3 regions of the Comamonas guangdongensis genome follow, and region 3 is predicted to be linked to each of the others. Evidence: predicted binding sites of a transcription regulator. Region 3 holds the regulator's gene; each other region holds the start of a gene.
What was found. The regulator HrcA, encoded in region 3, represses chaperone genes, less so after heat shock. The targets are predictions, from matches to a motif close to TTAGCACTCNNNNNNNNNGAGTGCTAA.

Region 1 (10,036 bases), on a different contig from region 3:
TCGGTATCGTTGATACCGGTATCGGCTATGTGAACCACTCTATCGATGCCAAGGGCAATGACACTGGTAGCCGTTATGGCGTTGGCACCAGCGGCAACGCTACCAGCCGTCTGGGCCTGCGTGGCACCGAAGACCTGGGTGGCGGTCTGAAGGCTGGCTTCTGGCTGGAAGGTGAAGTGTTCGGCGACGACGGCAATGCTTCGGGCCTGAACTTCAAGCGCGAATCCACCGTGCGTCTGTCCGGCAACTTCGGTGAAGTTCGCCTGGGTCGTGAAACCACCCCCACTTTCCGTACTTCCCTGAAGTATGACGTGTTCGGCGCTACCGGTATCGGCCAGTTCATGGGCTACCGCGACTGGGCTGGCAACAAGATTGCTGACAGCGATGGCATCCGTGCTAACAACATGGTGTCCTACTCTTCGCCCAACTTCAACGGCTTCACTGCCAACATCAGCTACGCTTTCGACGAGAAGGCTGCTACTTTTGCAGGTAACAACAAGATCGGTCGTTACGTCGGTGGTAACGTTGGCTACGACAACGGCCCTCTGAGCGTGACTCTGGCCTATGGCACCATCAAGTCTGCTGCCAATTTCGGCGCTCTGGGTAGCGACTCCGCTGACCGCGACGAAGTCGAACTGGGTGCTTCCTACAACTTCGGCGTTGCTAAGCTGACTGGCTTGGCTCAGCAAGTGAAGTACAAGGCTGACAACGTCGGCGCCAGCGGCAAGTTCAACAACTACATGATCGGCGTGTCCGCTCCTGTGGGTGGCGTGGGCGAAGTCAAGGCTCAGTACGCTTACTACGACCAGAAGGGCTTCAACACCAAGGCTCAACAACTGTCGCTGGGCTATGTGCACAACCTGTCCAAGCGTACAGCTCTGTACGGTACTGTTGCTTTCATGAAGAACAACGGCGCAAACGACAATTCCCTGGGTTCCAACCTGGGCCTGCAAGCCAAGGGCGTGTACAAGGACGCCGTTGCATACGGTCAGAACCAAACCGGCGTGCAAGTTGGTATCCGCCACGCTTTCTAATCAATTGCTGGCGTAAGCCAGTGACTGTTTAAAAGCAAAAAAGGCCTGTCGAAAGACAGGCCTTTTTGTTTGGCAGGGGTTAAGCCTTAAAGGGTGATTGCTGAGGGGTGATTGCTAAGAGGGAAAGGCCTGTGTTGCGCTTGCGCCAATGCGCACGCAGTTGCGGGGGGCATTTCTAGAATGAAATTTCCACCAACCAACTATTAGCAAGAGAGACAACGCAATGGCTTCTTCATTTGTGAAAACCACGATTGCATTCGCTGTTCTGGGAGGAATGGCTTCGCTGGCATCGGCGCAGAGCAGCAGCGTGCAGCTGTATGGCATCGTGGATGCGGCGATCCGGCATACGAATAATGAAGGTCCTACCAAGAGTGGTCTGACCAAGATGATTGGTGGCGGCATGTCCCAAAGCCGCTGGGGCATCAATGTCACCGAGGATCTGGGTGGCGGGCTGTCTGCGATCGCCAACCTGGAAAACCGTTTCACCACAGACGATGGGGTGACGCCTGCACCGGGGCTCACATATTTCGCCCAATCGTGGGTGGGCCTGCGCAGCAAGAGCTTTGGCCAGGTCACCATGGGACGCCAGTACAACGTCCTGTTTGATCTGGTGACGAGCTCCTATGCCTCGTTCCCGTATTCTCCCTATATGGAGGCGTACAAGCCCGAGCTCGGCATGGCCATGGGCGCGCGCGCCAACAATATGCTGAAGTATGTTGCCGAGTTCGGTCCCGTGCGCGCGGGTTTGCAGTATTCCTTTGACGAGGGCAATACCGTCTCCAAGAAGGGCGCGGGGGTGGATTTGTCACCCGGTGCGGCTCTGAAAACCGCGGGCGGTTACCTGCGTTATTCGGATCAGGGTATTTCCGCGGGTGCTGCTTATCTGAACACGAGTTTGCCGGGTGGGACCAAGGTTGATGCCTGGACTCTGGGTGGTTCGTATCGTACAGGCCCCTGGTATCTGATGGCCGGCTATGCCGTCAACAAGCGCAAGGATTTGCAGGGTGGCCCCGTCAATAATGCGGTGGATATTGGTGTTCTTAACTCATTCTGGACCGGCGCCTCAAATGGTGGCTTCGTGGCTGGAAGCACTCCTCTGAATGCCGCCAACAAGCGGGAAATGTTCAAGATCGGCTTTGGCTATCAGATCACACCTCAGCTGAATGCCGGTCTGCATTACTACCACGCCAAGCAGAGGGGCTCGGCAACCGGTGATTTCAACGGCAAGGCCGATTTCATCGTGGCCGTCGCCGACTATGCGTTCTCCAAGCGCACCGACGCCTATTTCGGTGTTGATCACACAAAAGTCAAGGGTGGGGTGCTGGATGGCACCAATGGCGCCACCTCGCGTACCGGCATCACTGTCGGCCTGCGTCACCGCTTCTAAGCCAAGTCCTCAAATAAGAAGCCAGCCAATTATTGGGCTGGTTTTTTTATGTACTGAGCGGCATGTGCAAAGCAGCTGAATGTGAAAAAGGCCGCAAATGCGGCCTTTTTCTTGGTGCGGAACTGGAGGGTTCGAAACCCTCCAGTCAGCAGCGGAGCAATTACATGCCCATGCCGCCCATGCCGCCCATGCCGCCCATGTCGGGCATGGCAGGTGCTGCGTCAGCCTTGGGGGCTTCGGCAATCATGCACTCGGTGGTCAGCAGCAGGGAAGCCACGGAAGCGGCATTCTGCAGTGCGGTGCGGGTCACCTTGGTGGGATCCAGGATACCCATTTCCAGCATGTCGCCGTAGGTGTCGTTGGCGGCGTTGAAGCCGAAGTTGCCTTGGCCCTTGAGCACGGAATCCACAACCACCGAAGGCTCGCCACCGGCGTTGGCCACGATTTCGCGCAGAGGAGCTTCCACGGCCTTCAGCACCAGCTTGATGCCGGCGTCTTGCTCGGCATTGCCGGTAGCCAGAGCGCCCACGGCTTGCTTGGCGCGCAGCAGAGCCACGCCGCCGCCGGCCACGATGCCTTCTTCCACGGCAGCACGGGTGGCGTGCAGGGCGTCTTCCACGCGGGCCTTCTTTTCCTTCATTTCGACTTCGGTGGCAGCGCCCACCTTGATCACGGCCACGCCGCCGGCCAGCTTGGCCACGCGCTCTTGCAGCTTTTCGCGGTCGTAGTCGGAAGTGGCTTCTTCGATCTGGATGCGGATCTGCTTCACGCGGGCTTCGATTTCGTCAGCCTTGCCAGCACCGTCGATGATGGTGGTGTTTTCCTTGCCGATTTCGACGCGGGCAGCCTGGCCCAGGTCTTCCAGGGTCACCTTGTCCAGCGACAGGCCCACTTCTTCGGCGATCACCTTGCCGCCAGTCAGGATGGCGATGTCTTCCAGCATGGCCTTGCGGCGGTCGCCGAAGCCAGGAGCCTTCACGGCCACAACCTTCAGGATGCCGCGGATGGTGTTGACCACCAGGGTTGCCAGGGCTTCACCTTCGACGTCTTCGGCAATGATCAGCAGGGGACGGCCGGCCTTGGCCACGGCTTCCAGCGTGGGCAGCAGGTCGCGGATGTTGCTGATCTTCTTGTCGAACAGCAGCACGAAGGGATTGTCCAGCAGGGCAACTTGCTTTTCGGGATTGTTGATGAAGTAGGGCGACAGGTAGCCGCGGTCGAATTGCATGCCTTCCACGACATCCAGTTCGTTGGCCAGGCTCTTGCCTTCTTCAACCGTGATCACGCCTTCCTTGCCGACCTTGTCCATGGCCTGGGCGATGATCTCGCCCACGTCGGAGTCGGAGTTGGCGGAGATCGTGCCCACTTGAGCGATTTCCTTGGAGGTGGTCGTGGCCTTGGATTGCTTCTTCAGCTCTTCCACCAGGGCGGCGACAGCCTTGTCGATGCCGCGCTTCAGATCCATGGGGTTCAGGCCGGCGGCCACGTACTTGGAGCCTTCGCGCACGATGGCTTGCGCCAGCACGGTGGCGGTGGTGGTGCCGTCACCGGCGATGTCGTTGGTCTTGGAGGCCACTTCCTTCACGAGCTGAGCGCCCATGTTCTGCAGCTTGTCCTTCAGTTCCACTTCCTTGGCTACGGACACGCCGTCCTTGGTCACGGTGGGGGCGCCGAACGAGCGCTCCAGCACCACGTTGCGGCCCTTGGGGCCCAGGGTAACCTTGACCGCATTGGCCAGGATGTTCACGCCTTCAACCATGCGTGCACGTGCTTCACCGCCGAAAACTACGTCTTTTGCTGCCATTTTTGGCTCCTAAAGAATTGGGTTCAAATTAACTGCCAACGCTTATTAAGCAATCGTCAGCAGCTATGAAGATGAGAGGTGTTCGGGAAGGATTACTTCTCGACGACTGCGAACAGGTCGTCTTCCTTCATGACCAGCAGCTCGTCGCCGTTGATCTTCACGGTCTGGCCAGAGTATTTGCCGAACAGAACGCGGTCGCCGACCTTCACGTTCAGAGCGATCAGCTCGCCCTTGTCATTGCGCTTGCCGGGACCCACGGCAAGCACTTCGCCTTGGTCAGGCTTCTCGGTGGCAGCATCAGGGAGCACGATGCCCGAGGCTGTCTTGGTTTCGTTTTCGAGGCGCTTGACGATCACGCGATCGTGCAGGGGACGCAGGTTCATACCAACTCCTAAATACATCAACAAAGTTGAAACAAGACTTGCCAGCCATCCTGGCCGACATTCGGAACATGTGGGGCAAAGCTGTTAGCACTCAACCCCCTCGAGTGCTAATAATAAGGCAATTTTTTCCGCTTTCAAGAGCCTGCCCTGGAGGATCTCAGGACAAGCAGACCAGAGGCTCGGGATTACCCCGGGCGCTTCCTAACATGTTTTTACAAACAGGCCCGGGTTTTGCTCAGCCAAGGCATGCTTCAGAAAAACACCACAGCCCCGGCGGAGCGCACCCAAGCTGCGCTGCAGACAGACGCCTTCGTCCCCCATATGCGCCAGGTGGTGCGCTGCGAGAGTTCGCTACAGGAGCTCAATCTGATGTGGCGGCTCATAGAGTCTTCGGCCAAGATGAACTGCCCGCAGGAAGCCCAGGCGCTGCTGCCCATGATGGCGGCCACGCGCGCCGGCTTCGAGCAGTTGGAGCAGGATCTGGTGCAGTCCATGGTCGCGCAGGCGGTGACGGGAGTCACGGCGGGCTTGGCCAGCCAGGCCCAGCACATCATCGACACCCTGGTGCGCAATCTTTACGAGCGCACCGCTGACGTGGGCTTTCTTGCCACGGATGCTGTGCTGTGTCGCTTTGTCTCGGGGCTGGACGCCGATGCGGCACCGATCAGACAGCGTCTGCAAGCCTATCGGAGCAAGTACACGGTCTATGAGGAAATCCTGCTGCTGGACCGCGAGGGGCAGGTGCTGGCCGGCACGCGGGAGATGGACGCTGCGCGTTCTCGCCAATGCAATGACGAGTTCGTGGCGCGGGCCTTGCAGAGTCAGAGCTATGTTCAGGTCTTTGGCGCCTCCGATGTGCAGCCGGATCGGCGCAGTGCACTGATTTATGCGCAACGCATGCTGAACCCCGTGACCGGGCAGCCGGCCGGAGTGCTGTGCCTGTGCTTCGACTTTGACGGCGAGATGCAGGGCATCTGGAGCCAGCGGCATGCCGCTGCAGCCCAGGGCGCTCAGGAAGCGGAGTCCAGCATCGCGCTGCTGCTGGATGAGCAGGGCTGCGTGCTGGCCAGCAGCGATGTGCACTGGATTGGTGTCGGCTCGCGGGTATCGCCTCACCAGCCTGGTGCGGGGGCGTTGCAAATCCATGGAGGGCGCACATATCTGGTGCAAGCAGCGCTGGCCGCAGCCTATCAGGGCTACCCGGGTCCCCGGGGTTGGCGAGCCCAGCTCATGGTGCCGCTGGATCTGGCCTTCGGCGAGCGCGCGCAATCGGGCCTGCAAGGCCTGGATGCGGGCGTCGCCCAGGGCCTGCTGGCCCATGCGCAGAAGTTCTGCCCGCCGCTGCATGCGATTCACAGCGCCGCAGACACCATACGCCGCGTGGTCTGGAACGGCCAGGTCATGACGGCGGGCAAGCAAAGCGAGAGCAGTCGTTTGCAAGCCGTGCTCGAGCAGATCGGGGAAACCGGTGCGCGCACCAACGAGGTGTTCACACAGTCCATAGCTTCGCTCTACGGCACGGTGCTGGCGACGTCACTGAGCGACAACCGCCTTCTCACAGGTTTGCTGGTGGATTTGCTGGACCGCAATCTCTATGAACGCGCCAATGACTGCCGTTGGTGGGCGCTGACGCCGCAATTGCCGGCTCTGCTGGAAAGCCTGGAGGCCGGCGACGCCGCGGACGAGCAAAGGACGCAGGTCTGCGATCTGCTGACTGCGATCCATGATCTGTATACGGTGTATCGGCAGATCGTGGTCTATGACCGCCGCGGGCGCATTGTCGCTGTCAGTCTGCGCGATCCGGCCGGTCCGGACGGCAGGCCTCAGGTCTTGATCGGCCGCCACATAGAGCCAGACAGCCTGTCCAGGGTGCTGGATCTGCAGGGTGCACAGTCCTACTGTGTCTCGCCCTGGCGCCACTGCGCCTTGCATGATGATGCCGAACCCACCTATGTCTACCATGCGGCGATTCGCGCTCGGCACGGCGCGGTGCTGGGCGGCATCGGGCTGGTGTTTCACGCGCAGCGTGAATTCCAGTCCATGCTGCAGGGAGTGCTCGGAGCGCAGACCGGCGCAGCCATCTCTAGGCAGGTTGCGTATCTGAATCGGGATGGGCTTGTCATGTCCTCGTCGACTGCGTCATGGCCTCCGGGGTACAGGATGGCGCTGCCGGCGGACATGCTGGCCCTGGAGCCCGGCCAGAGCGCGGCTCGCGCCATGGTGCACGAGGGCCAGTACTGCGTGGTGGCCGTGACAGCGGGCAGCGGCTACCGCGAGTTCAAGCGCAGCGACGGTTATCGTGAAGAGGTGCTGGCGGTTGCGGTCCAGGCCTTCGGTCCGGTGCAGGACGACGCCCTGGCCGCGGTCTGGCGTCGCAATACCCGGGTGCAGGCCGCTCAGCCCCAGCATCAGGGCCGCGAAATGGCCACGTTTTTTGTGGGCCGCAGCGTGCTCGCGGTCGATGCCGCCTGCGTGCTGGAGGCGCAGAGCGCGGCGGCCATTGCTCCGGTATCGGCGGGGCGCTTGCCTCACTGCGTGGGAACTCTGGCGCGGCATGACCAGGGGGAGGTTGCGGGCTATGTCTGGGTGTTCGATCTAGGAGGCCTGCTCTACGGCCAGCCCGTGGCCAGAACGCAGCAAAGCCAGGTACTGGTGCTGCAGCATGCAGGGCTCAAGCTTGGTGTGCTGGTCAGCGATTTGCAGGGAGTCGCACGGTTTGCGCCGCAGCAGCTTTTGCCCGCTCCGGCCCTGGCCCATGCGGCCGGGCAACTGGTGGACAGGCTGATCAAGGCCAATGGCGGGGATTTGCTGATCCAGTGCCTGGATGTGGCGGCGTTGGTGCAGCGGCTGCAGGCGCCGGCCGCCGAGTCCGTTGCTTACTGAACGGGAAAGGGGTTGCTGGCATCGCGCGGAGCGCTGTACTCCACAGGAGTTTCCACCTTGATCTCATACTGGCTGCGGTCCTTGCCTTCGATCCACTTCGGGGGCTTGCCGCGGCCCGTCCAGGTGGCACCGCTCTCTGGATCGTAATACCTGGCTTCGACCTTTTTCTTCTCCTCGGGCTTCCAGGGGAAGACCTGCTGGGCGGTAAAGCCGAAAGTGGCGATCAATTGCTTGACGGTGGCCAAGGCTTCCTTGGCTTCGGTGTGACGCGCTTCTTCGATGCGTTTGTCCAGCGCATTTTTTTGAGCGATGAGTTCTTGGTAGCTAGGCATCCAGGGATTCCAGAAAGAGGGTGAAAGGTCAGTTTTATCGCTGCCTTCATCAGTTGTTTTTGCCAAACCGTTCATTCTGACTTAAGCCGGAATGCGCCGCATTGTTGATGTTGCGTACTGGTGACTTAACCAGGGGTGTGCAGCAATTTGCAGTGCGGCGCACATCACTTTGGATGCCGTGGTACGGCTCAGGCCGGGGTTTGCACGCCCGCGGCCAGTGCCTGCAGGGCCGTGCCCGTCATGCGGTAGCGTATCCATTCGTTCTGCGGCAACGCGCCCAGGCGGTCGTAGAACTGTATGGACGGGGTGTTCCAGTCCAGCACGCTCCACTCGAAGCGGCCGCAGTTCCTGTCCACGGCGATCTGGGCCAGATGCTGCAGCAAGGCCTTGCCGGCGCCATGGCCGCGCGCATCGGGTGTGACATACAGGTCTTCCAGATACAGGCCGTGCTGGCCCTGCCAGGTGGAGTAGTTGAAGAAATACACGGCAAAGCCCACGGCCTTGCCGTCCACTTCGCAGATCAGTCCGAAGACGGCGGGGTTCGCACAGAACAGCGTACGGCGCACATGTTCGGGCGTGGCCAGCACCTCATGCTCGGCTTTTTCGTAGATTGCCAGTTCGCGCACAAAGTGCAGTATCAGGTCTATGTCTTGCTCGGTAGCGGGGCGGATGTTCAGAGTGTTCATGAATTTTCAGGGAAAAAGCGGCTCAGGCGCTTGATGGACAAGCGCTTGCAGCTATGGTTTTAAGGCTCAGGCGACCTGCCGTACGGGCTCGTTATGGGCCAGGGTGATGGGCAGGAACTGGCACAGGATCTGGAAGTGGTCCTCGAAGAAATCACCTTCCATCTGGGCCAGATCGGCGATCGGCACCCAGCGCGCCAGGGCCGCGTCGTCCGCGCCCCGTACGGGCGGCAGGCTGGGCTGCACCCCCAGGTCCAGATAGTGCACATGGGTGATGGTACGCCCGCGCAGGCTGCGGTCGGGGTGGTCGAAGACCTGCACGGTCTGCAGGGCTGCAAGCAGATCGGCTTCGCTGACGGAGGCGCAGGTTTCCTCGCGCAGCTCGCGCATGCAGGATTGCCAGAGGCTGTCGCGCTGCTCCAGAAAGCCGCCGGGCAAGGCCCACAGGCCTTGGCCCGGTGCGTGGCTGCGCTGGATCAGCAGCACCTGATCCTTGCCCTTGGCGTGGCAGCGCAGCAGGGCGTCCACGGTCACAAACACCGGGGCATAGGGAGCCTTGGCCCAGGCCTGCTTATAGGCCTGGAGCATCTGCCATTCCTTCTGCATGCGCACATACAGCGGCGTATGGGCCCAGCGGCGCAGAAAGGCCAGGGTGCTGCCGGGCATCTGGGTGGAAAGCTTGGCCAGCGCCGACTCCATGGCTTCGGGCGAGGTACCGGCCTCGCCCAGGAAGATATCGCGCAGCGGCGTGGCATCAAACTGGCCCAGGCGCGGCAGGCTGATCAGCTCCCAGCCCGGAAAGCGGGCCAGATAGCTGCTGCTGGCATCCTTGAAATGGCCGACCAGGGCCACGCTCGCGCCTTCGGGAACATGGGCCTGCACCGCGTCGCGCACGGCATGCACCCATAGCGGCTCGTTGTAATAGTCGCGCACGGGCACGCAATGCACGCGCTCGGCGTCTTCTCTGGGCAGTGCATCGCGCAGCATCTGAGCGCGCTCCTGCCAGGAAAAAGGATTCTTGGGATTGGGAGCCTGCCAGGCGCTGCCCAGCACCACCACTACCTGACGCGCACGCTCCAGCGCCGCATGCAGCAGCGCCATATGGCCGTTGTGCAGCGGCTGAAAGCGCCCGATCAGCACCGCGGTATGCAGGGGCACCGAGGTCGGCAGAGTCTCCGGCGCCGCCGAGATGATGCGCTTGCTGGAGGGGTGGGAACTGGCTTGAGGCATGAGAGCGGAATCCGTGCAGAAATCAGCGCCCCGCAGGGCAGGTCAGAAGTGCGGCGCGGAACGCGCCTTGCTCACTTTCATTCATAGTGTGCCGCAATTGGCATTTGCCGGCCGGTGCCAAAAGCCCGTGGGCGCACTCTGAGCATGGGCGGAGCCTGGCGGCGCTTGTATTCGCTGCGAAACACCAGCTTCTGCACCCGGGCGATGGTCTCGGGCCCGCCGGGCTGCGTCCGCAGCCGCTGCACAAACTCTGCGGCCCGCGCATATTCGGCGTTGGACAGGTGGTGGCCCTCGATCTGC
Region 2 (10,036 bases), on a different contig from region 3:
GGCCCTGCTGGGCTGAAGCCCGGTTAGCAAGCATTTGCAAGTTGGGGAAACTCCTTGTCACACATTCATCTTTGATATAGCGCAAACAGATTGCTTGTTACGCTGCGCATAGTTGATGCCTTGAATCACTTGGTAGGGCCGACCGCCCGGCTGCGGAAGCCGGCGGCAGGCCTCTGATGCAGCATGAGGAGGTGCGGCACGCAGGAACGCCGGGGTGGATGCTAGGAGTGCGCATATGGGCGAGTGCCCTTTTTCCTCATTGACGGAACCCGTTTCCACCGCGGCGCTGGTCGAATGCCATAACCGGTTGGCTCAGGCCTTGTCCACCTGGGAGGCTGGAGCGGATACAAATGCTGTGCAGCTGCAGCGCTGGCTGTTGACGCAGCGCGAGCGCGACGCTCTGGATGCGGCTCCGGACGGCATTTTGCTGGTGGGGCGCGACGGCTGCATCATCGCAGCGAATGCCGCCATGCTGGCCATTTCGGGCTATGAGCGCGGTGAACTCGAGGGGCAGGGGCTGGACATCCTGCTGGCCCCGGACGTGCGCGCCACCCATGGCCACTATCTGCGCAGCTATTTTGCCCAGCCCTCGCGCCGGCCCATGGGCCTGGGCGGAGCGCTGTGGATGCAGCGCAAGCCGGGAGGCGCGATACCGGTGGACATCGCGCTAGGGTATTTCGGCCACGAGAGTCACGGGCTGGCCGTGGCTTTTGTGCGGGACGTGACCGAACTCAGCCAGATGCAGCAGCGCCTGAAGTTCCAGGCCACGCGCGACACCTTGACGGGGCTCAACAACCGCTGGCAGTTCGGCCAGGACCTGCAGGAGCAGCTCAAGATCGCCCAGGCCAATGGCGATGCGCTGGCCCTGCTGCAGCTGGATCTGGACAACTTCAAGGCCATCAACGACGGCTATGGCCATGCGGCGGGCGACCAACTGCTCAGGGAGGTGGCGCGGCGACTCAAGGCTCAGCTGCGCAGCGAAGGCATTCTGGCGCGCCTGGGTGGCGACGAATTCATGCTGCTGCTGGTGGGGGAGGGCGCGGCGCGCGCCAGGTTCTGGAGCGAGCAGATACTCGCGGCCCTGGCCATGCCTTTCAAGCATGACGGCCTGGCGCTGGACTTTGGCGCCAGCATAGGCATTGCGCTCTATCCCGACAATGCGCAGTCGGGCGACGACCTCATGCGTTTTGCCGACATGGCCATGTACAGCGCCAAGGCCCAGGGCCGGGGCAAGGCCGTGTTCTTCGAGCCCAGCATGGGCAAGGAAATGGCCGAGCGCGTGCTGCTGGCCGAACGGCTGCGCATGGCGCTAGGCTATGGCGGCCTGCAACTGCACTACCAGCCGCAGGTGGATGTGAAAACGGCCAGGGTGGTGGGCGTGGAAGCCCTGCTGCGCTGGAACGATCCCGTGCTCGGCAATGTCAGCCCGGCACGCTTCATTCCCGTGGCCGAGGCCTCGGGCCAGATCGTCGCCCTGGGCAACTATGTGCTCGATGCGGCCTGCAAGCAGATCGCGGCCTGGCTCAAGGCCGGGACGCCGCTGCGCGTGGCGGTCAATCTGTCGGCCTATCAGCTGCGCCAGGTGAATCTGGTCGAGCAGGTCGCCAGCTGTCTGCGCAGGCACGAGGTGCCGCCGCAATGGCTGGAGCTCGAGGTGACCGAATCCCAGGCCATGATCAACCCCGACCAGGGGCGCCAGGTGCTGGCCGAACTGGCCGAGCTGGGGGTCACGATTGCGCTGGACGACTTCGGTACCGGCCATTCGTCGCTGGCCTATCTGCAATACCTGCCGCTGCAGCGCGTCAAGCTGGGGCGCGAGTTCCTGCTGCCTTCGCCCTGCCGGGACCGGCTCATGGAGGGCATTGTCCACATGGCCCATGCGCTGGATCTGGAGGTGGTCGCCGAGGGCGTGGAGCAGAACGATCAGCTCCAGCTGCTGCGCGATATCGACTGCGAGTGCTTCCAGGGTTGGCTGCATTCCAGGGCCATGTCCGCCGACCAGATGCAGGCCTGGCTGGCCGTGGCTTGAGGCCCTCCAGGCCCGGAGGGGCTAGGTCGCCTAGGCGGCCTGCTGTATCCCGGCCAGCTCGCGTGCGGGAATCGGTGCTTCGCCGCTGGCCATGCGCATCAGCAGCGAATGCAGCATCTCGGTAGACAGTCCGTGCAGCACCAACCGGTAGGCCGCATACAGCGTGGACAGCGGCACCATGGGGTGCTTGTTGTTGAGCAGCACCAGATGTTCGGGCGAGGCCAGAATCTTGGCGCAGTAGATGGCGATGGTTTCGTCGAGCTGCAACGAGTTGCTGGCGCGCCAGAAGTCGTTGTCGGTCAGCAGCAGCTGGTAGACCGGCGTGTAGATTTCGATGGCGCTTTGCAGGTCCAGCAGATTCAGCCTGCCGCGCGGCATGTCCTCGAGCCTGAGATCCGGATCGTGGATCATGGAGAAGTCCGGCTCCGGCACGGCGACCAGCTGCTGCCCGTTTTCGCGCAGCGCCTTGTTCAGGCGGATCACGAAGTTGAACAGGTTCAGGTCGTGCCTGAGGAATAGCTCGTCCTTCACGTCGTCGATCTGCGTGGGCGTCAGCGGCGTGGTGCCAACCTTGGTCGGAGCGTTGGCGGCTACGAACTGCAGCACCTGCGAGCCCAGGTGGAAGTGGCGCATGATGAGCCAGTTGGCCTCGGGCGAGACGAAGTGGTTCATGCTGAAGGCCAGCAGCCGGTGCAGCAGCATGGAGTGGGCCCAGCGCTTGGGCAGAAAGATCTTGAGCGCCTGGATCACGATCATGCTCAGCCGCGCCAGCGGCCGGATGGCGGGCAGAAAGAACTGGCGCGATGCACCGCTGCAGTCGCGCAGCCAGGCGGCCTTGACCGCGTCGGGCAGGGGGGTGCTCTGGTCCAGATAGAGCGCCAGCCAGGGGTTGGGGTCGCGCTCGTCCCAGACATGGTCCTTGAACTCGTTCTTCATCGGGCCTTCCTCTTACTCGGCCAGCACATGCTGGAACTGCATCAGATACATGGCGGCGGTGTGGCGCGCCGTCTGCAAAATGGCCTGCTGGGCCGTGCCCGCGCCGTCCAGCTCCAGCGCCATCTGCACGGCCAGCAGCCAGCGCTCCAGATGGTTCTCGTCGTTGGCGCCGTGATATTCGAGAAAGCGGAAGGCGTCGGGCGGCAGCGGCAGGCTCTGGCGCAGCAGCGGCAGCAGGCTGGGCACGATGCGCTGGCCCGTGCCTTCGATGATGTAGATTGCGCCCAGCAGGCCTATGGGGTCGGGCGTGGCGGCCAGGCCGTGCAGATAGGCGTTGAGCGCTTCTCCGCCGGGGTTGCGGCGCAGTTTGGCCATATCGGTCTCGGTGCCGCCGGCCCTGAGGTAGTCGGCATGCAGGATCTTGAAGTCGTTCTGCTCGTCGCTCGCATGCAGGTCGATCAGCGAGGCCAGGGCCGCATAGTCGCCGGTCAGCGAGGCCGCGCCCTCGCGCATCCACAGGCTGCCTTCGCGCACCTGGGGAATCCAGTGGCTCATCCAGCGTACATAGTCGGTCGTTTGCAACTGGCGCGTGCGGATGCGCTGCAGCAGCGGCGTGCGCCAGACGCGCGAGCGGTAGTCCTGCCAGATGCTGGCCAGCTCGGTCAGCAGCGGCGCCAGCGCCGCGGGCGCGCGCGCCGGGTCGTGCGGTGCGGCGATGCCGGAGACATCGGGCAGCGCATCGTCGGCAATGGCTTCGGAGGCCTCGGTCCTATGAGGGAAAACCGCTGGCTGTGTTTGTGCAGCAGGCGCGTCAGCCTCCACTTCCCATAGCATGTAGCCGGCCGTGAAGCGGCCCGACTCGGGGATGAAGCACAGCAGCGTATCGCCGGCCTTGAGGCGCGCGCCTTCTTTTTCCAGGAACTCGGACAGCATGATGAAGATGGACGCCGCGCCGGTGTTGCCGCGCCAGGCCAGATTGCTCCACCAGCGCTCGCGCGGGATGGCCAGCTGGGCCTTGCCCAGCAGATCGTCGACCACGGGGATGAAGCGCTCCGACGAGTAGTGGCAGAGAAAATGGTCTATGCCGCGCTCGGGCACCCAGCCCTTGTGGGCCAGGTCCGCGTACTCATGGATGCAGACGTCGAACAGATGCGGCAGCAGGCGGATGTCCTGGCGCAGCGCCAGCGCGCCGGCGGCCTCGGCATCGCTCCAGGCGGGGAAGTCCAGATGGCTTTTGCTGCGGTCGGGCGTCATGCCCAGTTGCATGCACACGGGATAGTCGCCCGCAAAGCTGCGCAAATGGGTCCATTTGAGCTTGAGGCGCAGGCCGCCGGCCTGCGGCAAGGCCTTGGGGCCGCCCAGCAGCACGGCGCCCGCGCCGTCGGAAAGCATCCAGCGCAGAAAGTGGGCGTCGAAATCGGTGTCATAGCTTTGTGCCGCAAAGCGCGAGCGCTTGAACAGCCGCGACGGCATTTCGCTGGCCACCGACAGGGCCAGGCGGTGCGCACCGCTTTCCACGGCCATGGCGGCCGCCTGCATCGCGCCCACGCTGGCCGCGCACACGCCGTGAACCGACAGCGTTTCCATGGGCGGTGCGGCCATCTCGCCCTGGATCATGCTCGCAAAGCCGGGCATCAGCGCATCGCCGCCCGAGGAGCCGCTGGAGAGAAAGCCGATATCGGCCAGTGTCTTGCCGGCACCGTCCAGCGTGGACTGGATGGCCGAGGCCGCCATCTGCGCATTGCTGAACACGGTATGGCCCGCGTCATCGATGGCGTAGTGGCGGGTCTGGATGCCGTTTTCGGCGAGTATGCGACGCTTGATGCGCTCGGAGATGCGGTTCAGCGGGGCAACGAACGCATCCATGCCGGCGTTGTCCACCGGGGCGCCGGGCAGAAACATTCCGGCAGACTGCAGATAGACGTTCGAATAGGCAACAGGCATAAATCCTCAACAGGTTTTACTGAACAGCTTCGGGCGGCATTTGCGGCCGGGTGCGGGCTGCGGGCCGGACCAGGCCCAGCACGAACACGCGTCCCATATAGGGCAGCAGCCCGCCCTCGTTCAGCGCGGGTGTGACCCGCCGGCGGTAGATCCGGTCGTGCAGCGTGCTCAGCTCGGACCAGTGCGCATGCGGGCACTCGTGGTGTGCGGTGTGCAGGCCAATATTAAAAAGCAGGGGGTTGACCAGCCCCTCGAAGTTGCGCGCGTAGTTCAGCTCGATACCGGGAGTATTGCGCTGCGCTCTGGTCAGCGGTCTGCCGTCCGCGTGGGCATGCTGCAGATAGTTGGTGGCCAGCAGCCAGTGCAGGCCGTGGAGCTGGGGCACGATCACGAAGAGCAGCGCTTTCTGCCAGTCCAGCCAGAGAAAAAAGCCCCAGCTGGCCAGCCACAGCGCGTACTGCCCCATGCAGTAGCGGAAGGCGCCGGGCCAGTGCCGGCGCAGATTGCTCAGCCAGCGAAAGAACAGCGGGTAGAGCACCCAGGCGGCCTGCAGCGGATGGATCAGATAGCCCCAAAGGTGGTTGGTGTCGCCGCCGAACTCGGGGCGGTAGGTGCGTGCAATGTCCCTGGGGCCGTGGCGGAAGCGGTGGTGGTTGCCCACATGGGCGGGCCAGAACACAAAGGTCGGATGGCCCTGCAGCAGCGTGAGCCAGTAATCGGTGAAGCGGTTGCTCCAGCGGCCCCACCACATGCGCACATGGGTGTGGTTGTGGTGTATCACCCCCACGCCCAGCGTCAGGAACAGCTCCAGCGCATAGAGCACGAAGTGGAAGCCATGGCTCCACTGCCACCAGACCAGCAGCGGCATGAGCAGCATGTAGAACAGGGATTGCCAGTCGCGCCAGTGGCGCAGGCTGGGCAGCAGGCGCCGGCCGGGAGATTTGCGCATTCAGCGAGGACCGGAGGACTTGACCTGGGTGCGCATGATCCGGTCCATGAAGGCCAGCGAAAAGCCGTAGTTGCCGGCCGGCCGCGCATGATGCAGATGGTGGCGGCGGCTGGCGGCCAGCAGATGGCTGTCCGAGACCTTGGGGAAAAAGTCGTAGTTGGAATGGCCTATCGTGTTGAGGATCAGGCTCAGCACGGGCACCGCGGCCAGCGACCAGAAACTGAAGTCATGCACTACCATGGGCAGCAGGATGATGTTGCCCAGCATCAGCGCCTCGACGGGGTGAAAGCTGTAGGTGGACCAGGGCGTGGTCACCGTGGAGCGATGGTGATCCCCGTGATAGCGCACCAGTTGGCGCGTGTGCAGCAGGCGGTGGTTGATCCAGAAATGCACCTCGTTCCAGAGCAGCAGGGCGAGGATTTCCAGCGCGATGCGGCCGGCACCGGCCGCAGGCGCCAGATGTGCCCAGCCCAGCTTGAGGAAGCCCCAGGGCACGATCGTGCCCAGGCCGAAGACCAGGACGGAATTGAAGGACAGGCGCCGTTCGCGTTGCAGCTGATCGGGCTTGAGCGGGCGCGTATCCAGCGTCCGTCCCAGGCCGTGGTGCGCCAGCCAGCGCGTGAATGCACTCATGCCCCAGCCGCCCAGCAGATAGAGCGTGCCGAAAGAAACCAGCCCCAGTGCCATGACTTGCCAGGCATTGAGCTGTATGAACCAGGTACCAGCGTCCATGAAGGCTCCAAAAGCGGTGGCGCTGCCCTAGATAAAACAATGCGCCCAATGGCATAGCGTAAACGTATGCCTGTCGGGCGCATGATAAGGGATGCGGTAGTAGCTCTATCCGATACCCAAAGGCGTATCAATCGAGCAAGGCGGTCTTGAAACCGGGACATCCCAGACGAGAAGCACTGGGCAAGAGCCCAGGCGGCCCGCCGCCTTGCGGCGAAGCTGCGGTCTCCCCCCGGAAGAGAAGGAGCGTGCGATTACTGCGCCGTGATGTGCTGTTCGCGGATGATGGTGCCCAGGGCCTTCACATCCTGCTGGATACGGTTGTGCAGGCCTTCGGGCGAGCTGCCCACCGCCTGCCAGCCTTGCATGGCCAGCTTCTGGCGCATTTCGGGGCTGCGCACGATTTCGCTCACGGCAGCCGCGAGCTTTTCCACATGGGCCTTGGGCATGGACTTGGGTGCCGCCACGGCGTTCCAGATCTCGAGGTCGAAGTTGTTGATGCCCAGGTCCTTGAGGCTGGGCAGTCCCGGAGCCAGCGGGCTGCGGGCCGCCGAGGTCACGCCTATGCCGTGCAGCTTGCCGGCCTGGATCTGGTTCATGGCCAGCGCCGGCGGCAGCATGGACAGCTGCAGATCGCCCCCCTGGATGCCGTTGAACACCTGAGGGTAGCCTGTGTAGGGCACGTGGACGGCCTTGATGGTCGAGCGGCTCTTGAGCAGTTCCATGCCCAGATGGCCCACGGTGCCCACGCCGGGCGAGCCGTAGCTCCATTTGTCGCCGGCCTTGGCGGCCGCGTCGAGGAAAGCCTTGCCCTGGGGTGCCGAGGCCGGAGCCACCAGCACCAGCGGCGCCACACCGATCAGGCTCACGGGCTGGAGATCCTTGACCGGGTCGTAGCGCACCGCGGGGTTGAGCAGCTTGGCAATCGTCATATTGCCGTTGATCATCACGCTGAAGGTATAGGCGTCGGCCTTGGCCACATATTCGCCGGCGATATTGCCGCCCGCGCCCACGCGGTTTTCCACGATGATGGTCTGGCCCAGCTTTTTCTCCAGCGGCTCGGCCAGTGCGCGGGCCGTGAGGTCGGGGGAGGAGCCGGCGGGGAAGCCCACGATCAGGTGCAGGGGCTTGTCGGGCCAGTTGTCGGCGGCCATGGCTGCGGGGAGCGTGGCGGCGGCCAGCAATGCGGCTGCGGCGGCAGCCAGTCGGCGGCGAGACAGATTCTTCAAGGTATGGGCAGGCATGGCAGGTCTCTGGAGTCTTGTCGGTATGGATGCCGGTCGCGACGCTGGCGGCATCGCGCCGAAAAATAAAAAACCCGGAAATTATCCGGGTTTGAGGTTCAGCATTTCTGCCTTTTTAGGCGCTCAGGCGCAAGTTGGCGTTCAGGCAAACTCCGCCAGCGCTTTTTTCATCTTCTTCATGGCCGCGACCTCGATCTGGCGGATGCGCTCGGCGCTCACGCCGTACTCGGCAGCCAGCTCATGCAGCGTCATGCCGCCCGAGCCGTCATCGTTGACCTTGAGCCAGCGCTCTTCCACGATGCGACGGCTGCGCGCGTCCAGACCTTCCAGCGCCATGCTCAGGCCGTCGGTGGCCAGATGGTCGCGCTGGCGCGACTCGATCATGGCCGTGGGCTCGTGGCTGGCGTCGGCCAGATAGGCGATGGGGCCATAGGCCTGCTCGCCGTCATCGCTGGGCGAGGGGTCCAGCAGCACATCGCCACCGGCCAGGCGGGTTTCCATCTCGATGACTTCCTCGCGCTTGACGTTGAGCTTGGCCGCCATGGCGTCAATCTCGTGTGTCGTGAGGGTTTCACGCATGACGGCATCGTCGTCGGCCAGGGCCGCGTCCGACTTCATGTCATGCTTCATCGAGCGCAGATTGAAGAACAGCTTGCGCTGGGCCTTGGTGGTCGCAACCTTGACCATGCGCCAGTTCTTCAGGATGTATTCGTGGATCTCGGCCTTGATCCAGTGCATGGCGTAGCTGACCAGGCGCACGCCCTGGTCCGGGTCAAAGCGCTTGACCGCCTTCATCAGGCCCACGTTGCCTTCCTGGATCAGGTCGCCATGCGGCAGGCCATAGCCCAGGTACTGGCGGGAAATGGAGACCACCAGGCGCAGATGGGACATCACCAGACGCCCGGCGGCGTCCAGATCGTTGTTCTCTTTGAGTTTGCGTGCGTATTCCTGCTCTTCCTCTAGGGTGAGCATGGGCAGACGGTTCACGGCCGAGATATAGGCATCCAGGTTGCCCAGCGGTGGTACCAGAGCCCAAGGGTTCGCGGGTGCCAGGGCAGTAGCAATGGAGCCGGAGGCAGATTTCATTGCAGATTTCCTTTCTTCCATGATCTTCATGTTAGCACTCCATTAGAAGGAGTGCTAAAGACAAAGTTCCCGAGGATTTGTCGCTGCTCAATAGTGTGCGATCTCCGTGTAAACCCTTGGTAAACAAAGGCTTTTGTCGATTCTTCTTGAGTTTTGTACTTTTCTCACTCAGTGTTGTACTCATTTGCGAACCATTTTTTAATTTAAATCATTGATTTAGCTGAATAATTTTGGTTATTGGATAGTTCTCACTATCCTGATTTGCTATGTTTTTAAGCAAAATCGCTCAAAAAAGTCGAACTTATTAACGTGTTATTTTGTTCGTGAGCCAATCCGTCTGGGATCAATGGCTGCGCTCGCTCATGGAAGCCTTGGCTGGTGCCGCAATGCTGGATCTGCAACTGAAGTCATTCACCTTTTGAATTCCACGCCTAACTCAGCACGGTTCGGGGAGCACTGCAGGGGGTGTTTCGGAGGAAGCCGCTCCAGTGCGGCGATGTGGCTTCAGGGGGCATCCTGTACACCTGGGTCCAGTTGCCGAGCAGGTGAATCAGCTCAGTCCGTGAGAACAAAGTTCGTCGAGCAGCAGACTCTAAATTCGGCACTGACGGTCATTACCTCAGAGGGTTGCGTGTAGACGTAGGTGGGTCTGGAAGCCACACCACATGCACAACTGAGGGCCGCTCGCCCTCTCCGCTGTAGCGGGTTAAACAGTCATGAAGCTGGTCACAGGCTGCAATAGGCTGGCTGCTGTCAGCCAACTCAGCATGGTCAATGGCTGCTCCCACCCAAAGCTGTCATTGCACGGAGTCTTCCTAGCAGGTCCTCTCTACACCTCATAGCTGTCGCTGGAGTGTTATTAAGGCCAAGTGACCGCTTTTGCATGCGTTGAAGTGGTGCTGTCGAATACGAAGGGACTTTCCTAGCCCAGCGCTGGTGCGCGAAGTTCAGCATGGATGCCCGGAAGTCCTATCGGATTCGACTGGAGAATGCCATGACTGAGCTGACCTATGGGCCCATCGTGCGAGTGGGCGTTGATCTTTCCAAGCGGTTCTACCAAGTGCACGCGGTGGATCAGTGGGGCCACCGGGTACTGGCCAAATCCCTGTCTCCCGAGCG
Region 3 (10,036 bases):
ATAGACACCATAGGCCGCTGGCCCTGGCGCCGCGCCCTGCATGCCGCCGTGCTGGAGCGCATTGCCCAGGGCCAGCCGCTCGCCATAGGCATGGACATCGTCTTCAGCGAAGAGGACCTGGACTACCCCGGCGATGACCTGCTGCTGCAACATGCTCTGCGCAACAGCGGCAAAGTCGTGCTGCCCCTGGCCCTCAGCGCACAAGGCGGCGTGACCCTGCCGCTGCCAAGCCTGAGACAGGCCAGTGCGGCGCTGGGCCACACGCAGATGCCCATGGATGCGGATGGCAATGTCCGGCGCTTCTATGAGCTTGAAGGCAGCAGCCAGCAGCTCTGGTGGCATATGGCCGTCAGCCTGCACTGCGTGGGAGTGACCGGCCGCGCCTGCAGCCAGGCCGAGACCGCCGCCACCATGCCCTCCCCATCATGGCAGCGCCTGCAGCCCCAGGTGATTGCGCTGGCAAAGCCCGCCGGTAACCGTGCCCAGCGCCCCGCCTCCCCGTTCACGACCTATGCCTATATCGACGTGCTGCGCGGCAATATCCCGGCCGCTGCATTTCGCGGCAAATACGTGCTGATCGGTGCCACGGCCGCCGGTCTTGGCGAAAACATCAGCGCCCCCGCAGGCTTTGATGCGCATCTGGTCTCCAATGTGGAGATGCTGGGCCATGTGCTCAACGGCATCCTGCTGGACACGCATCTGGAGCCGGCCTCGCCCACGCTCGACCGCATCCTGAACCTGGTGCCCGTGGTGCTGGGCCTGCTGGCCCTGGTCTGGTTCGGCCCTTCCGGCGGCCTGCTCGCCTGTGCGGGCCTGGGCATCGCCTGCCTGCTGGTGGCCGGCCTCGCCCCGCGCTGGAGCCAGGTGCAGACGGCGCCGGCCGCGGCCCTGCTGGGCCTGGCTCTGGCCTACCCGCTGTGGAGCTGGCTGCGCCTGCGCGCCGCCACGCGCTTTCTGGCCCTGGAGCTGCGCGATCTGCAAGGCCAGGGCCTGCCGGTGAGCAGCGCCGGCTCCTTGAGGAGCGATGTACTGGACCGGCGCATCGCTGCCGTGGAGCAGGCTTCGCGCCAGTTGCGCAGCCTGCATCATTTTGTGAGCGAAAGCCTGCGCCAGCTGCCATCGCCCACCTTTGTCTGCGACCGCGACGGCAAGGTGCTGCTGGCCAATACGGCGGCCCACAGCTATATCCAGAGCCTGGGGCGGAGCCTGCGCCACGGCGACGATCTGCTCCTGCTGCTGTCGGGACTGAGCCGCGTCGACGACGCGGATCGCTCCGGCTCCAACGCCCTGACAGCCGGCAGCGCGCCGCTGCTCGATCGCGAGGCCATGCTGGCGGCCCGATTGCCGCGCCAAAGCGAGGGGCGCGATGCGCAGGGCCGCTTTCTGATGCTGCTGAGCCAGGCCTTCGAGTCCCAACCCACATCGGGCTGGCTCATCACGCTGGTGGACATCAGCGACCTGCGCAGCGCCCAGGCCCAGCGCGACCAGGCCATGCAATTCATTTCGCACGATATCCGTGCGCCCATAGGCTCCATCATCACGCTGCTGGAGATGCAGCGCGGCCCCAGCGCCGAGACCGCGCACGAGCCTCTCTTCGCACGCATCGAAGGCTATGCGCAAGCCTCGCTGCAGCTGGCCGACGACTTTGTCCACCTCGCACGTGCGCAACAGCAAAGCTATCGCAGCGAAGCCCTGGATCTGGGGCTGCTGGCCGACCAGGCGGTTGCCGACTGCTGGGCCCAGGCGCGCAAGCAGAATGTGCAGCTGCAGTTCGAGCTGCCGGAAACCGAAGCCACGGTGCGCGGCGACCCGGGACTGCTGCACCGCGCGGCCGTCAATCTGCTGAGCAATGCCATCAAATACGGCCGGCCCGAAGCGGCGTCTGCAGCCGCCTGCGTGGAATGCAGCCTCATCGATCAGGACGGATGCTGGGGTTTCGCGGTGCGCGACCACGGCCCAGGGATGGATCAGGCCTCGCTGCAGCGGCTCAGCCAGCCATTCGAGCGGCTGCAGCAGCATCAGCGCCAGGATGGCGTCGGGCTGGGCCTGGCTTTTGTACGCACCGTGGCCCAGCGTCACGGCGGCAGCCTGCAGATCCGCAGCGAACTCGGCCGTGGCAGCCTTTTCATCCTGCTGATTCCCAAGGCCTGAGCCCAGAGACGAAAAATCCCCAGAACCTTTCGGTTCTGAGGATTGACGTTTTGGTGCGGCTGGCAGGAATCGAACCCACGACCCCTTGGTTCGTAGCCAAGTACTCTATCCAGCTGAGCTACAGCCGCAACAGGGTTGTATTCTAGCAGTGCAAAAACGCCTCTCAGACCAAATCGGCAACTTTTTCGCAATCAAGCAAAGAAAAAGCCTGCCATCGCGAACGATGGCAGGCTTGATGCATCTGGTAGGGCGTGGCGGACTTGAACCGACGACCAAGGGATTATGAGTCCCCTGCTCTAACCAACTGAGCTAACGCCCCAACACCGACAACAGCCTGGGCTGCCACCGGAAAAACTTGGCTATTGTAGGGCCTAACGCTTGTGGCTCAAGGCATTGCTCACGAGTTTTGACGTGATATCGACAATCTGGATCATTTTGTCGTAGTGCATGCGGGTGGGACCGATCACCCCCAGGGTGCCCACGATCTTGCCGTCGAGCTCGTAGGGCGCGCTGACGACCGAGAGGTCCTCGAAAGGCACGATCTGGCTTTCGCCACCGATATAGATGCGCACGCCCTCGGCCTGATTGGAGAAGTCCAGCAGCCGCAGAATCTGGGTTTTCTGCTCGAACAGATCGAAAGCTCGGCGCAGATGGCCCATGTCGCTGGAGAAATCGCTCACCGACAGCAGATTGCGCTCGCCCGCGATCACCACATCCTCGCGGTCGTTGCTGCTCATCACTTCGGCGCCGATATTCACGGCCGCCTGCATGAGCACGCCGACTTCCGCGCGCAGCTGCTCCACCTCGATCTTCAATCGCGCACGCACCTCCTCCATGGTCAAACCAGCGTAATGATGATTGAGGAAATTCGAGGCTTCCACCAACTGCGAAGACTCGTAATCCACATCCGTGAAGATCACGCGGTTCTGCACATCGCCTTCGGGCGAGACGATGATGACCAGAAAACGCCGCTCCGACAGGCGCACAAACTCGATATGCTTGAACACGGAGCTGCGGCGCGGCACCATGACCACGCCCACGAACTGGGAGAGGTTGGAAAGCAGATGGGCGGCGTTGGCAATCACTTTTTGCGGTTGCTCCGGCACCAGATCGGGCGTTACAAGGTCTGAGCGCTCCACCGTGAGCATGGTGTCCACGAACAGGCGGTATCCCCTGGCCGTGGGCACGCGCCCCGCCGATGTATGCGGGCTGATGATCAAGCCCATCTCTTCCAGGTCGGCCATCACATTGCGTATGGTGGCGGGCGACAATTCCAGCCCGGAGGCACGCGAGAGAGTGCGCGAGCCTACCGGTTGACCGTCAGCGATATAACGCTCGATCAGCGCTTTGAGCAATAACTTGGCACGTTCGTCGAGCATGATTTCATTTTAATGATGTAATTTCCCAGATGACATCCACGTTCCGCCATATTGCCTTGATAGGCAAATACCACACTCCCGCAGCAGGAGCCCCGTCTGCTGCGGCCGGTCAGGCATTGCAACGGATTGCGGCCTATGTGCGCAGTCTGGGGTGTGAGGTGATTCTGGATACCCAGTCGGCCATCTATGCCGGCCTGTCCGACTATCCGAGCATGGACGTGGGCGGCCTGGGCAAGCACTGCGACCTCGGTCTGGTGGTGGGCGGCGACGGCACCATGCTGGGCGTCGGCCGCCATCTGGCGCGCTACGGCACGCCTCTGGTGGGCATCAACCAGGGCCGCCTGGGCTTTGTCACCGATATTGCGCTGGAGGATTTCGAGGCCTCGATCGCTCCGATTCTGCAGGGCGAGTACGAGGAGGACGAGCGTCCTCTGATGCAGGCCCGCGTCATGCGCGAGGACGCCTGCGTTTTCGAAGCCCAGGCCATGAACGACGTGGTGGTCAACCGCGGCTCGACCTCGGGCATGGTGGAGCTGCGCGTGGAGGTCGGCGGACGCTTTGTGTCCAATCAGCGGGCCGACGGCCTGATCGTGGCCACCCCCACGGGGTCCACAGCCTATGCGCTCTCGGCGGGCGGCCCCATGCTGCACCCCTCGACCCCGGCCTGGGTCATGGTGCCGATTGCGCCTCACAACCTCTCCAACCGCCCCATCGTCCTGTCCGACGCGCAGGAGGTCATGATCGAGGTGGCCGGCGGCCGCGATATCAGCGCGAATTTCGATATGCAGTCGCTGGCTTCGCTGCAGCATGGCGACCGCATCCTAGTCACCCGGGCCGATCACAGCGTGCACTTTCTGCACCCCAAGGGCTGGAATTACTTCGCCACCCTGCGCAAAAAGCTGGGCTGGAACGAAGGGGGCTCCTGACCATGGCCTTGAAGCGCATAGTCCTGCGGGACTTTGTGATCGTCCAGGCGCTGGATCTGGACTGGCAAGCCGGCTTTACGGTGCTGACCGGCGAGACCGGCGCGGGCAAGTCCATTTTGCTGGATGCCCTGCAGCTGGTGCTGGGCGCACGCGCCGATGCGCAGGTAGTGCGCGAAGGCTGCAGCCAGGCCGATATCTGCGTGGAATTCGACTCTCCCGCCTCTTTGCAGCCCTGGCTGGACGAATCCGGCTTTGCGCAGGAGCAGCAGCTGCTGCTGCGCCGCGTCATCGACAGCCAGGGCCGCAGCCGCGCCTGGATCAACGGCACGCCCGCCACGGCCACGCAGCTGCGCCATCTGGGCGAGCAGCTCATAGACATACACGGCCAGCATGCCTGGCAAAGCCTGACGCGTCCGGACTCGGCACGCGCCATGCTGGACACCTACGGCGGCATAGATGGCACGCAGCTCAAAACCCTGTGGCAGGACTGGCGCCAGGCCGGCCAGGCCTTGGAGCAGGCCCTGGCCGCCCAGGACAATCTGCAGCGCGAGCGCGAACGCCTGCAGTGGCAGATTGCCGAGCTGGACAAGCTCTCGCCGCGCGCCGACGAGTGGGAGGAGCTCAATGCCCAGCACACGCGGCTGTCGCATGCGCAGACCTTGATGGATTCCGCCCAGACCTGTCTGCAGATGCTCGAAGACGAGGATGCGGGCGCGGCCAATCCCTTGGGCAGGGCTCACCATCTGCTGCAAGATCAGGAGCATCTGGAACCCGAATTCCAGAACATTGCCGATGTGCTGGGCTCCTGCGTGGCACAGCTGCACGACGCGCGCCACTCCCTCCAGGCCTATCTGCGCCGCGCCGACCTGGACCCCGAACTGCTGGCCGATCTGGACGAGCGCCTGTCGCTATGGATGCAGCTGGCGCGCCGCTACAAGCGCACACCCCAGGAGCTGCCGGCTCTGCTCGAAGGCTGGAAGCAGGAGCTGCGCCAGCTGGATGCGGCCGTGGACGTCGATGCCCTGCGCTCCGCGGAACAAGCCGCGCACCAGCGCTATCAGAGTGAAGCCCGTCAGATCTCGCAGCAGCGCAGCCTGGCTGCACCGCGCCTGTCGCGCGCCATCACCCAGTCCATGCAAAGCCTGGGCATGAAGGGCGGCCGCTTCGAGGTGCAGCTGGAGTCTGCCGAAACGGCCGGCCCCGCTGGCACGGATGGCGTGACCTTTCTTGTCGCGGGCCATACCGGTGCCACCCCCAAGCCGATCGCCAAGGTGGCCTCCGGCGGCGAGCTGTCCCGTATTTCGCTGGCCATCGCCGTCACCACCAGCGAGCTGGGCCAGGCCGGCACCCTGATCTTCGACGAGGTGGACTCCGGCGTCGGCGGTGCCGTGGCCGAAACCGTGGGCCGCCTCATGCACTCGCTGGGCCATTCGCGCCAGGTGCTGGCCGTGACCCACCTGCCCCAGGTCGCGGCCCATGCCGACCAGCACTACCGCGTGACCAAGCGCCCCAAGTCCAACACCACCATCAGCAGCGTGGACCCGCTGGCCGGCGAGGAGCGCGAGATGGAGATGGCCCGCATGCTGGGCGGAGAGCATCTGTCCGAGGCCACCATGGCCCACGCCAGAGAAATGCTGGTCATGGCAAGATTGTCGTCTCGTCAACCATTGGGCAACAATGCCTTCGCCGCTGCCTCATCCAGAAGCAGCAGGGCCGCAACGGCTGCGCGCAAGCCGGGCAGCAAAGTCAGGGGAGTGTGAAATCATGTCTATGGAGATTGTTCTGATCAGCGGCATGTCCGGATCGGGCAAATCCGTGGCGCTGCATGCGCTGGAAGATGCGGGCTATTACTGCGTGGACAACCTGCCTCCGGAGCTGCTGCAGTCCCTGGTCGAGCTCAAGCTCACCCATCACGACGAGAAAGTGGCCATCGCCATGGACGCCCGCAGCGCCCAGGGCCTGCCCCAGCTTCCCGAGCAGCTGGAGCGCCTGAAGCAGCAGGGCCTGGTGCCGCGCATGATTTTTCTCGATGCGAGCACCAGCACGCTGGTGCGGCGCTTTTCCGAAACCCGCAGGCGCCATCCGCTGTCGCCGGGCTCGCTGTCTTCGGGACGGCAGGCGCTGGAGCTGGATATAGAGAAGGAACGCGAGCTGCTGGGCAGCTTGCGCGACCGCTCGGTCGTCGTGGATACCGGCGACCTCAAGTCCTCGCAGCTGCAAAGCTATATCAAGCAGCTCATCGAAGTGCCCAACGGACAGATGACGGTGCTGTTCCAGTCTTTCGGGTTCAAGCACAGCGTGCCCATGGACTCGGACTATATGTTCGATGTGCGCATGCTGCCCAACCCGCACTACGAAAACGAGCTGCGCCCGCTGACGGGGCTGGACCAGCCCGTCGCAGACTATTTGCGCGACCTGCCCGAGGTGCGACAGATGCAGCAGGATATACAGCAGTTCCTGGAGCGCTGGCTGCCGCGGCTGGCCCGGGATCATCGCAGCTATGTCACGATAGGCATAGGCTGCACGGGCGGGCAACACCGCTCGGTCTTCCTGGTCGAAGCCCTGGCCAAGCAGTTCGAGCTGCAGTGGCCCACGCTGCGCCGCCATCGCGCGCTGGATTTTCGCGCCAGCTTTCTGCAGGTCTCCGAACAGTTCCTGCGCCCGACCCAAGCCCCCGAAGCGCCGCGCTGAGCTTGCATCCGGCCATGTACAGCGCCCTGCCCCCAGCGCCCCGGCTGTTGCTGCTTGAAGACGACCCCGCCATCGCCCGCACCATACGCTATGCGCTGGAGCGCGAGGGCATGGCCGTCACCCACTGCCTGCTGCTTGCCGACGCCCGCCGGCAATGGGCGCTGGGCAGCTATGACGCCCTGCTGCTGGACATAGGCCTGCCCGACGGCAACGGCCTGGACTGGTGCCGGGAGCTGCGCTCGGCGGGCTCGATCGCGCCGGTGCTCGTGCTCAGCGCACGGGGCGAGGAAATGGACAAGGTGCTGGGCCTGGAGCTGGGTGCCGATGACTATCTGAGCAAGCCCTTCAGCCCGCGCGAGCTGCTGGCGCGCACCCGAGCCCTGCTGCGCCGGTCCCGGCAATTTCAGCCCCAAACCCAGGCCCGGCTTGCGCCTGCGCTGCAAATAGACGAGCAGGGCCAGCGTGCTCTGGTGCATGCGCAGACACTGGATCTGACGCGTCGCGAATATCAGCTGCTGCAATGCCTGATGCGCAGCACGGGTCGCATATTGAGCCGGGACTTCCTGCTGGAACAGGTCTGGGGACTGGACAGCGAAAGCGCGGACCGCACCGTGGACACGCATATCAAGACCTTGCGCGCCAAGCTGCGCGAGCAGCTGCCGGGGCAGGAGCTCATCACCACCCACCGCGGCCTGGGCTACAGCCTGAGTCTGCCCGAATAGCCGCCATGCGCCTGGGCCTGCGTCTGTTCTTTGCCTTCTTCCTGATCAACGGGCTGGCCGCCTTCTTTGTGCTGCGCGTGTTCATGGTGGAGATCAAGCCCAGCGTGCGCAAGGTGACGGAAGACACCCTGGTCGAGACCGCCTATGCGCTGGCCACCCTGGCCGGCGCGGACCTGGCCGATGGCGAGCTGGCGGGCAATAACGGGCGCTTCGCGAGCCGGCTCGCGGGCTACACGCACAAGCCCATACAGGCCTGGATCTGGGACACGCGCAAGACCACGCTGGACATGCGCATCACGGTGACCGACGCGCAGGGCCGGGTGCTGTTTGACTCGCTGGGCAAGGACGAGGGCCAGGACTATTCGCGCTGGAGGGACATCGCCCTGACGCTGCGCGGAGAGTATGGCGCGCGCACCACGCGCGAGATCCAGCAGGACGAGGCGAGCAGCGTGATGTATGTCTCCGCCCCCATTCTGGTGGACGGCAGGATCGCCGGCGTGCTGACCGCTTCCAAGCCATCGCGCTCGGTGCAGAAGATTGTCGACGACGCGGAGCGCAAGATTCTGCGCGGCGGCCTGCTGTTCGTGCTGCTCTCGGCCGCTGTGGGCTGCGCCGTGACCTGGTGGTTTGTGAGCCATGTGCGCCGGCTGCGCAACTATGCCCAGCAGGTGCAGGCGCCCACGCTCCATGAGTCCGCCCACCCCGACCAGGCCCTGCAGCCCACCGGGGTGCCCAGCATGCCGGGTGAGCTGGGCGAGCTGGCCCAGGCCATGGACGTGATGCGCAAACGACTCGAGGGGCGCGACTATATCGAAGGCTATGTGCGCGCGCTCACGCATGAACTCAAAAGCCCGGTCGCAGCCATACGCGGCGCCGGCGAGCTGCTCCAGGAGGAGCTGCCGCCGCAGGACAGGGAGATGTTTGCCGCGCAGGTGGTGGACCAGAGCCTGCGCCTGCAGAACCTGATCGATCAGCTCCTGCAACTGAGCCGGCTTGAGCAGCGCCAGCATCTGGACAAAAGCCTTCGCTGCAGCCTGCTGGACTGCGCACAGCGAGCCATGCAGGCGCTGCGCAGCAGCGCAGAACAGCGCAACATAGAACTGCAACTCAAGGGACAGGACAGCAGCGGCCCCTGGGAGACAGATCTCGTCACTCTCGCCATCAGCAATCTGCTGCAGAACGCGCTGGATTTTTCGCCTGAAAACCGAGTCATCGAGATCGCGCTGGCCCCGCAGCGCATCACCGTCAGCGATCAAGGCCCCGGCGTTCCCGAGCCCCTACTCGCCCGCCTGGGCGAGCGCTTTTTCACCACCCCCAGACCCAATGGCGAGCGCAGCGGCACCGGCCTGGGCCTGTCCATCGTGACCCGCATCATGCATCTGCATGGCGGCAGCATGTCGGTGCTCAATCTGCGGCCGGGTCTTGCGGTGACACTGGACTTCGCTCCTGAAAGTTAAACGACTGCCAATCTGCGGCAGGACTTCACACCCGCTTCACAGACTTCATTTCAGCCACACAGTCGCTGCAGACACTGCCTCCCGAAACTTCAATTTCAGGAGCACGCATGAAAAACCGACTGCTGTTCAAGACAGTCTCACTGCTGATCGTTCTGGCCCTGCTCATGGCGGGCCTGTCCATGATTCAGGATGTGGTCCGGGACCGCATACGCAACCGCGACCACGCCGTGCAAAGCGTGGTCTCCAGCCTGGCGGGGTCGCAGACCCTGATCGGCCCGGCATTGGTGCAAAACTGCACGGAAACCACCCGCACCGGCAATGGCAAAAAAGTGGAATACAGCACACGCGAGTTCCAGCGCATGCTGCTGCCCGATACGCTGAACCACGATGCCAACGCCAGGATGGAAGAGCGCTCGCGCGGCCTGCACCATATCAACACCTATTTGCTGCACGACCAGATCACGGCCAGCTTTGCCAATGCCGCGCAATATGCGGAACTGCCCAAGCCCAGCGAGCCCAATGCCGTGGTGCGCTGCCAGAAAGTCTCTCTGGCCTTTGCCCTGAGCGACCCACGCGGCATTCGCAGCGCCACCCTGCAGGCCAATGGCCAGGATCTGGCCGTCGACTCCGGCACATCGCTGGCTCGTTACGGCAAAGGCATTCAGGCCGACATCGACAGCAGCCTGCTCAAGAAAGGCCAAGCCTTGAAC

Region 1: groES (co-chaperone GroES) is a predicted target of HrcA. The motif match lies at 4,693-4,719, and genes of this name have one in related genera.
Region 2: rpoH (RNA polymerase sigma factor RpoH) is a predicted target of HrcA. The motif match lies at 8,949-8,975, and genes of this name have one in related genera.

Annotation. Positions count from the first base shown of each region.
Region 1 is NZ_JBFYGN010000017.1:17,142-27,177, reverse strand. It holds gene AB6724_RS14675 (porin) at 1-1,034, shown strand, start outside; gene AB6724_RS14670 (porin) at 1,258-2,421, shown strand; gene groL (chaperonin GroEL) at 2,582-4,225, opposite strand; gene groES (co-chaperone GroES) at 4,318-4,608, opposite strand; gene AB6724_RS14655 (chemotaxis protein CheW) at 4,855-7,491, shown strand; gene AB6724_RS14650 (H-NS histone family protein) at 7,485-7,823, opposite strand; gene AB6724_RS14645 (GNAT family N-acetyltransferase) at 8,012-8,509, opposite strand; gene AB6724_RS14640 (bifunctional nicotinamide-nucleotide adenylyltransferase/Nudix hydroxylase) at 8,576-9,736, opposite strand; gene AB6724_RS14635 (NAD+ synthase) at 9,814-10,036, opposite strand, start outside.
Region 2 is NZ_JBFYGN010000010.1:141,277-151,312, forward strand. It holds gene AB6724_RS11250 (SCO family protein) at 1-16, shown strand, start outside; gene AB6724_RS11255 (putative bifunctional diguanylate cyclase/phosphodiesterase) at 236-2,029, shown strand; gene AB6724_RS11260 (DUF6999 family protein) at 2,060-2,965, opposite strand; gene AB6724_RS11265 (iron-containing redox enzyme family protein) at 2,978-4,909, opposite strand; gene AB6724_RS11270 (fatty acid desaturase) at 4,926-5,858, opposite strand; gene AB6724_RS11275 (sterol desaturase family protein) at 5,859-6,590, opposite strand; gene AB6724_RS11280 (Bug family tripartite tricarboxylate transporter substrate binding protein) at 6,842-7,831, opposite strand; gene rpoH (RNA polymerase sigma factor RpoH) at 7,973-8,917, opposite strand; partial or broken gene AB6724_RS11290 (IS110 family transposase) at 9,912-10,036, shown strand, end outside.
Region 3 is NZ_JBFYGN010000003.1:160,181-170,216, reverse strand. It holds gene AB6724_RS03820 (CHASE2 domain-containing protein) at 1-2,151, shown strand, start outside; tRNA gene AB6724_RS03815 (tRNA-Arg) at 2,203-2,279, opposite strand; tRNA gene AB6724_RS03810 (tRNA-Ile) at 2,394-2,470, opposite strand; gene hrcA (heat-inducible transcriptional repressor HrcA) at 2,523-3,530, opposite strand; gene AB6724_RS03800 (NAD kinase) at 3,560-4,456, shown strand; gene recN (DNA repair protein RecN) at 4,459-6,216, shown strand; gene rapZ (RNase adapter RapZ) at 6,221-7,147, shown strand; gene AB6724_RS03785 (winged helix-turn-helix domain-containing protein) at 7,162-7,869, shown strand; gene creC (two-component system sensor histidine kinase CreC) at 7,875-9,326, shown strand; gene creD (cell envelope integrity protein CreD) at 9,434-10,036, shown strand, end outside.